DNA from 2 places in the Streptomyces sp. NBC_01233 genome. Region 2 is predicted to be linked to the other one. Evidence: riboswitches for the same ligand, from Rfam matches in the RefSeq annotation. Region 2 holds a riboswitch; the other holds the start of a gene.

Region 1 (3,395 bases), 4.8 Mb from region 2:
AGACCTGACCGCCGGCCTCGTGCACCTGGGCGCAGATGTCGGCGACGTGCTCCTCGAACACACCGTGCGTGGAGGGGTACGTGATCATCAGCACGGCGAGCTCGTCGCGGTACTGCTCGATCTTGGCGCGCAGGTCGTCCGCGTCCACCTCGCCGTCGTCTGCGGTCTTGACGACGACGACCTTCATGCCGGCCATCACGGCGCTGGCGGCGTTGGTGCCGTGCGCGGAGGACGGGATGAGGCAGATGGTGCGCTGCTCGTCGCCGTTCGCGCGGTGGTAGGCGCGGACGGCCAGCAGGCCGGCGAGCTCGCCCTGGGAGCCGGCGTTCGGCTGGATGGACACCTTGTCGTAACCGGTGACCTCGCAGAGACGTTCCTCCAGCTCGGTGATGAGCGTGAGGTAGCCCTCGGCCTGCTCCACCGGAGCGAAGGGGTGCAGCTGGCCGAATTCGGGCCAGGTGACCGACTCCATCTCGGTGGTCGCGTTGAGCTTCATGGTGCAGGAGCCCAGCGGGATCATGCCGCGGTCCAGCGCGTAGTCCTTGTCCGAGAGCTTGCGCAGGTAGCGCAGCATCGCGGTCTCGGAGCGGTGCTGGTGGAAGACCGGGTGCGACAGGTAGTCGTCCGAGCGCAGCAGGCCCTCGGGCAGGGTGTCGGCCGTGGTCGCGTCGAGCGCCTCGATGTCCGCGGTGACGCCGAAGGCGGCCCAGACGGCCTCGACGTCGGCGCGCAGGGTGGTCTCGTCGCAGGAGACGGAGACGTGGTCGGCGTCGACCTGGTACAGGTTGATGCCACCCTCGCGGGCGGCGGCGACGACCTCGGCAGCGCGGCCCGGGACACGGGCGGTGACCGTGTCGAAGTACGAGCCGTGCACGATCTCGACCCCGCCGGCCGTCAGGCCCGCGGCGAGCAGGGCCGCGTAGCGGTGGGTCCGGCGGGCGATCGTCCGCAGACCGTCCGGGCCGTGGTAGACGGCGTACATGGCGGCCATGACGGCGAGCAGCACCTGAGCGGTACAGATGTTGCTGGTGGCCTTCTCGCGGCGGATGTGCTGCTCGCGGGTCTGCAGCGCCAGGCGGTACGCCCTGTTGCCGTCCGCGTCCACCGAGACGCCGACGAGGCGGCCGGGCAGCGAGCGGGCGTGCTTGTCCTGGACGGCCATGTAGCCGGCGTGCGGTCCGCCGAAGCCCATCGGGACGCCGAAGCGCTGGGTGGTGCCGACGGCGATGTCCGCGCCCAGCGCGCCCGGGGAGGTCAGCAGGGTCAGCGCGAGCAGGTCGGCGGCGACGGCGACGATGGCGCCGAGCTCGTGCGCCTGGTCGATGACCGGCTTGATCTCGCGGACGGCACCGGAGGCGCCCGGGTACTGGATCAGCACGCCGTAGACACCGCGCTCGGCGACCTCGGCCGGGATGCCCTCGGACAGGTCGGCGACGACGACCTCGATGCCGATCGGCTCGGCGCGGGTCTCGATCACGGCGATGGTCTGCGGCAGCGCGTCGGCGTCCACGAGGAAGACGTTGCCCTTGGCCTTGCCCACGCGGCGGGCCAGCGTCATGGCCTCGGCGGCCGCGGTGCCCTCGTCGAGCAGCGAGGCGCCCGAGGTCGGCAGCCCGGTGAGCTCGGCGACGACGGTCTGGAAGTTCAGGAGGGCTTCGAGGCGGCCCTGCGAGATCTCCGGCTGGTACGGCGTGTACGCCGTGTACCAGGCCGGGTTCTCCATGACGTTGCGGAGGATCACCGGGGGCGTGAAGGTCCCGTAGTAGCCGAGACCGATCATCGGGGAGAGGACCTGGTTGCGGTCGGCGAGCGAGCGCAGCTCGGCAAGCACCTCGGCCTCGGTCCGCGCCTCGGGCAGGTCGAGCGCCTCGGCGGTCTTGATCACATCCGGTACCGCGGCGGCGGTCAGTTCGTCCAGGGAGCCGTAGCCCACATGGGCGAGCATCTTCGCCTGCGCCTCGGCATCCGGGCCGATGTGGCGCTGTTCGAAGGGGATGCCTCGCTCCAGCTGGGAGAGCGGAATGCGGTTGGCGGTCATGTACGGAGGCCTCCTGGTCGTATGACCTGCGAGGGGCACCACGGCGCTGGCACCCGGACGGCCTCCCCCTCTGTCATCTGCACCTGAGAGTTTCACCGGAGTCACGGGGGTCGCCCAAGAGCTCCGGCTTTCACCGTCGGTGAGGAGTGGGACCGGCACTGCTCGCCCGGTACCCGCCCCTGCTTTCCAGAGTGGCCTCGTCCGTGCGGTACGTATGCCTGAGAGATTCCGGGGAGGATTTGCTCCTTCGGCGCCTCCGTCTTGCTCACTCGGAGGACTCTCCCGCACAGGGTCGACAGCCATCACCCAGCCTACCAGCGAGGATCTGGGGCCTCCCCCGAGTGGCCTCCGCTGCCGTTATGCACTTCTGTAGTCATTACGGAGGAGTTGCGACCATTTGGAGGGACCGTGCAGACCGACATCGATCCGCGCAGCCTGATCGGCCGCAAGGCGTTCGACCGCAATGGCACCAAGATCGGCACCGTGGACGAGGTCTACCTCGACGATGCCACGGGCGTCCCGGAATGGGCGGCCGTCCGTACGGGCCTCTTCAGCCGGGACGCCTTCGTCCCGCTGGAGCCGAGCGAGATGGTGGGCGACACCCTGCGGGTGCCCTTCGAGCGCTCCCTCATCAGGGACGCCCCCGACTTCGGCGTCGGCCGCCACCTCTCCCCCGAACAGGAGCTGCAGCTCTACCACCACTACGGCCTGGACACGACCCTGCCGACGGACTTCCAGCGCGACTTCGGCCGCCTAGCGAGCGACGAGGGCTGAGCGGGCCCGGGAGGGGGCCGGCGGCCGTGAGCCGGTGCTCGGGCCGGCTCACGCGATGCCCCGCCGTCCGGCTTCCGGATCATGCCGGGCGGGCGGCTCCCGGCTCCCCCTCCCCCACCAGCGGCAGCGGATCGGAAGGCTCCAGCTCGGGGTCGTCCACCCGGAAGGTCCGCACCCGGCCGGGCTCCGATCCGGGCTGCTCGAACCGTACGGTCACCCGCCCCACCCCGCTGCCCTGCACCCACCCGGGCCCGTACACCGCGTGCCGTACGTCGCTCCCGGCCGGCCAGCGCCGCTCGGGAGCCGGCTCCGGCCCCCCGGGCGGCTCGGCGGCCGCCGGGGCCCCGGGAGCCTCAGAAGCCCCCACAGGGGCGGCAGCGGCTCCGGGCTCGCTGTTCCCGCCGGCGACAGCCGTCCCGGCCTCCTCACTCGTCCCGCCCGCCCCGCCCGCCCCGTCCGGCTCAGTGGCGAGCGACTGCGCGAACAGGTCCTCCTGCGTGTAGTCCGCGAGCCCCGTCACCCCCACCCCCAGCAGCCGCACTCCTCCCGTGGTGTCCACGCCCTCCAGCAGCCGCGCCGCGGC
Region 2 (3,395 bases):
GGCCACCGCCGCCGGGCAGGGGGACCCACACCTGGCTGCGCCCGAGCACTTCCAGGATCCGCCCGCCTGCGTCCGGGTGCCCGAGCGCCGCCCCGAGCACCTGCTCCAGCTCATTCCCCGGCCAGCCGCTGCCCTGCATGTGCCCCTGCCTTTGCCTGATCCCGCGCGTGTCGCCCCGCAGGGTACCGGCCCCGTGTGCCGCACCGTCGCCGGGGCTCCGCCCCGGGTCCCGGGGGCAGAGCCCGGCAGCGGCGGCGCGCGCCCGGCGGTCAGGCGTGGAACCGGCGGTCAGGCGCGGAAGGCGATGCGGGTCACCGTCGCGGCGGAGGCCCGGTCCAGGAGGGTCACCGAGGCGCAGCCTGCCGGGGGGCGGCCCGCCTCGGCTTCGCGCAGCAGGCGGCCCACCGCGCCGCGGTGGCGGGCGAAGGCGTAGGCGGACACCCGTCGCCCCCGCGCGGCCTGGCCGGAGAGGGCCTCCGCGGGGCTGCTGTCGAGGAGGAGCAGGTGCAGCGCCCGCCCCCGGCGCCGCGCGGCCACCGCGAGCAGGCCGCGCACCCAGCTCTGCGTACCGCAGTCGTGGACGACCACGGAGGCTCCGGAGCGCAGGAGCCGCCACAGCCCCCAGTAGTGCGCGGCGCGCACCAGCGGGCGGTACACCGCGTACGGCAGCGCCGCCGGCATCCGCCGCTCCCAGCGCTCACGGGCGTCCTGGGAGTCGACGGCGCCGCCCTCGGCCGCCGCCCGCTTGATCAGCGTGCTCTTGCCGCCGCCGGGCAGGCCGGACACGACGACGATGTCCCCGTCCGCGAACGCGAGCCGCTGCGGGCCGTGCACCGCGGGGCCGCGCAGGTCGCGTACGGGGCGGATGCCGGGGTCCGCCGCACGCTTGCGCCCGTGGTCCCGTCCGTGCGTGCCGCGCTGCGCCGGCACCGCGTCCACGGTTCCCGTCGTCGTCACCACTCCGAATCTCCGCACAGTGTTCGCCTCCCCCGAATCGGGCCACCAGGACCCTTGCCCACTGAGTGTAAAGAGACGGTAATCCGGCAGCCCCGGTTCCGGTCCGCCCGCTCGGGGCACCGTACGAACTTTCGGACCCCTCCGCCCGATCACGGGCATGGCGTGCAATGATGTGCGCCATCTGGACCAACTGCATACCGGCCGCTTGAATCCGCGCGGGAGAGTCCCGGCACGCCGCAAGGCCGTGCGCGGGCGCCGAAGGAGCAAGATCCTCCCTTGAATCTCTCAGGCCCCGTACCGCGTGGATGAGGCAGATCTGAAAAGCGAGCTGCTCGACAGCTCCACCCAAGGTGCAAGCCGAGGAACTCTCGGCGAACCTCTCAGGTTCCGATGACAGATGGGGAGGACCCTCCTCGTCATGTCATGCCCTGGGACTCGGGAGCCACACCCATGAGCACTGCCCCCCGTCTGACCGCCCTCGATGCGCTGCACCGCTCGCTCGGTGCGACCATGACCGACTTCGCGGGCTGGGACATGCCGCTGCGGTACGCCAGCGAGCGCGACGAGCACAACGCCGTGCGCACCAAGGCCGGTCTGTTCGACCTGTCGCACATGGGCGAGATCACGCTGACCGGCCCGGAGGCCGTCAAGGCCCTCGACTACGCGCTGGTCGGCAACATCTCCACCGTCGGCGTCGGCCGCGCCCGCTACACGCACATCTGCCAGGAAGACGGCGGGATCGTCGACGACCTGATCGTCTACCGCCTCGGCGAGACCGAGTTCATGGTCGTCGCCAACGCCTCCAACGCCCAGGTCGTCCTCGACGCCCTGACCGAGCGCGCCGCCGGCTTCGACACCGAGGTCCGCGACGACCGCGACGCGTACGCGCTGCTCGCGGTGCAGGGCCCGGAGTCCCCCGGCATCCTGAAGTCCCTGACGGACGCCGATCTGGACGGCCTCAAGTACTACGCCGGTCTGCCGGGCACCGTCGCGGGCGTGCCCGCGCTGATCGCGCGTACGGGCTACACGGGCGAGGACGGCTTCGAGCTGTTCGTCGCCCCCGAGCACGCCGTGGAGCTGTGGCAGGCGCTGACCAAGGCGGGCGAGGGCGTCGGCCTGGTGCCGGCCGGCCTGTCCTGCCGCGACACCCTGCGCCTGGAAGCGGGCATGCCGCTGTACGGGCACGAGCTGACCACCTCCCTGACCCCCTTCGACGCGGGGCTGGGCCGGGTCGTGAAGTTCGAGAAGGAGGGGGACTTCGTCGGTCGCGCCGCGCTGGAGGTCGCCGCCGAGCGCGCCGCCACCAACCCGCCGCGCAAGCTGGTCGGCCTGATCGCCGAGGGCCGCCGCGTCCCGCGCGCCGGTTTCCCGGTCGTCGCCGACGGTCAGGTCATCGGCGAGATCACCTCGGGCGCCCCGTCCCCGACGCTGGGCAAGCCGATCGCGATGGCGTACGTGGACGCGGCGCACGCCGCGCCCGGCACCTCCGGCGTCGGCGTCGACATTCGCGGTACGCATGAGCCGTACGAGGTCGTGGCGCTGCCGTTCTACAAGCGGCAGAAGTAGTTCCGCACACGGCCGAGCCGTGCACGAGCCGTACGGAACCCCGTACGGCAGCGTCTCAGTACCCGAGACCACCGTTCGTATCCACTCCCCCGCATCCAGGAGAATCAGGTCATGAGCAACCCCGAGAAGCTGCGTTACACCAAGGAGCACGAGTGGCTGTCGGACGCCGTGGACGGCGTCGCGACGGTCGGCATCACGGAGTTCGCGGCCAACGCGCTCGGTGACGTCGTCTACGCCCAGCTCCCCGAGGTCGGCGACACCGTGACCGAGGGCGAGACCTGTGGCGAGCTGGAGTCGACGAAGTCGGTCAGCGACCTGTACTCCCCCGTCTCCGGCGAGATCGTCGAGGCCAACCAGGACGTCGTGGACGACCCGGCGCTCGTGAACACGGCCCCGTTCGAGGGCGGCTGGCTGTTCAAGGTGCGCCTCTCGGAGGAGCCGAAGGACGCCCTGTCCTTCGAGGAGTACACCAAGCTCACCGCCGGTAACTGACCCCAGGGGACCCTGATGTCTGTACTGAACACCCCTCTCCACGAGCTCGACCCGGACGTCGCCGCCGCCGTCGACGCCGAGCTCGTGCGCCAGCAGTCCACCCTGGAAATGATCGCGTCGGAGAACTTCGCTCCGGTCGCCGTCATGGAGGCCCAGGGTTCGGTCCTGACCAACAAGTACGCCGAGGGCTACCCGGGCCGCCGTTACTACGGCGGCTGCGAGCACGTCGACGTCGTCGAGCAGATCGCGATCGACCGCATCAAGGCGCTGTTCGGCGCCGAGCACGCGAACGTCCAGCCGCACTCGGGTGCGCAGGCGAACGCCGCCGCGATGTTCGCGCTGCTGAAGCCGGGCGACACGATCATGGGCCTCAACCTGGC

The links. Region 2 has a riboswitch for glycine ahead of gcvT (glycine cleavage system aminomethyltransferase GcvT). Riboswitches for the same ligand answer to the same signal wherever they lie in the genome.
Region 1: it holds a riboswitch for glycine, as region 2 does, so the genes downstream of both, gcvP (aminomethyl-transferring glycine dehydrogenase) here and gcvT (glycine cleavage system aminomethyltransferase GcvT) in region 2, are expected to answer to the same signal.

The regions. Positions count from the first base shown of each region.
Region 1 covers NZ_CP108514.1:1,709,436-1,712,830, forward strand. The annotation lists gene gcvP (aminomethyl-transferring glycine dehydrogenase) at 1-2,038, opposite strand, end outside; glycine riboswitch at 2,102-2,233, opposite strand; glycine riboswitch at 2,235-2,333, opposite strand; gene OG332_RS07790 (PRC-barrel domain-containing protein) at 2,447-2,812, shown strand; gene OG332_RS07795 (DNA polymerase IV) at 2,892-3,395, opposite strand, start outside.
Region 2 covers NZ_CP108514.1:6,473,290-6,476,684, reverse strand. The annotation lists gene OG332_RS31000 (enhanced serine sensitivity protein SseB) at 1-139, opposite strand, end outside; gene OG332_RS30995 (AAA family ATPase) at 289-957, opposite strand; glycine riboswitch at 1,164-1,267, shown strand; gene gcvT (glycine cleavage system aminomethyltransferase GcvT) at 1,408-2,523, shown strand; gene gcvH (glycine cleavage system protein GcvH) at 2,635-3,015, shown strand; gene glyA (serine hydroxymethyltransferase) at 3,031-3,395, shown strand, end outside.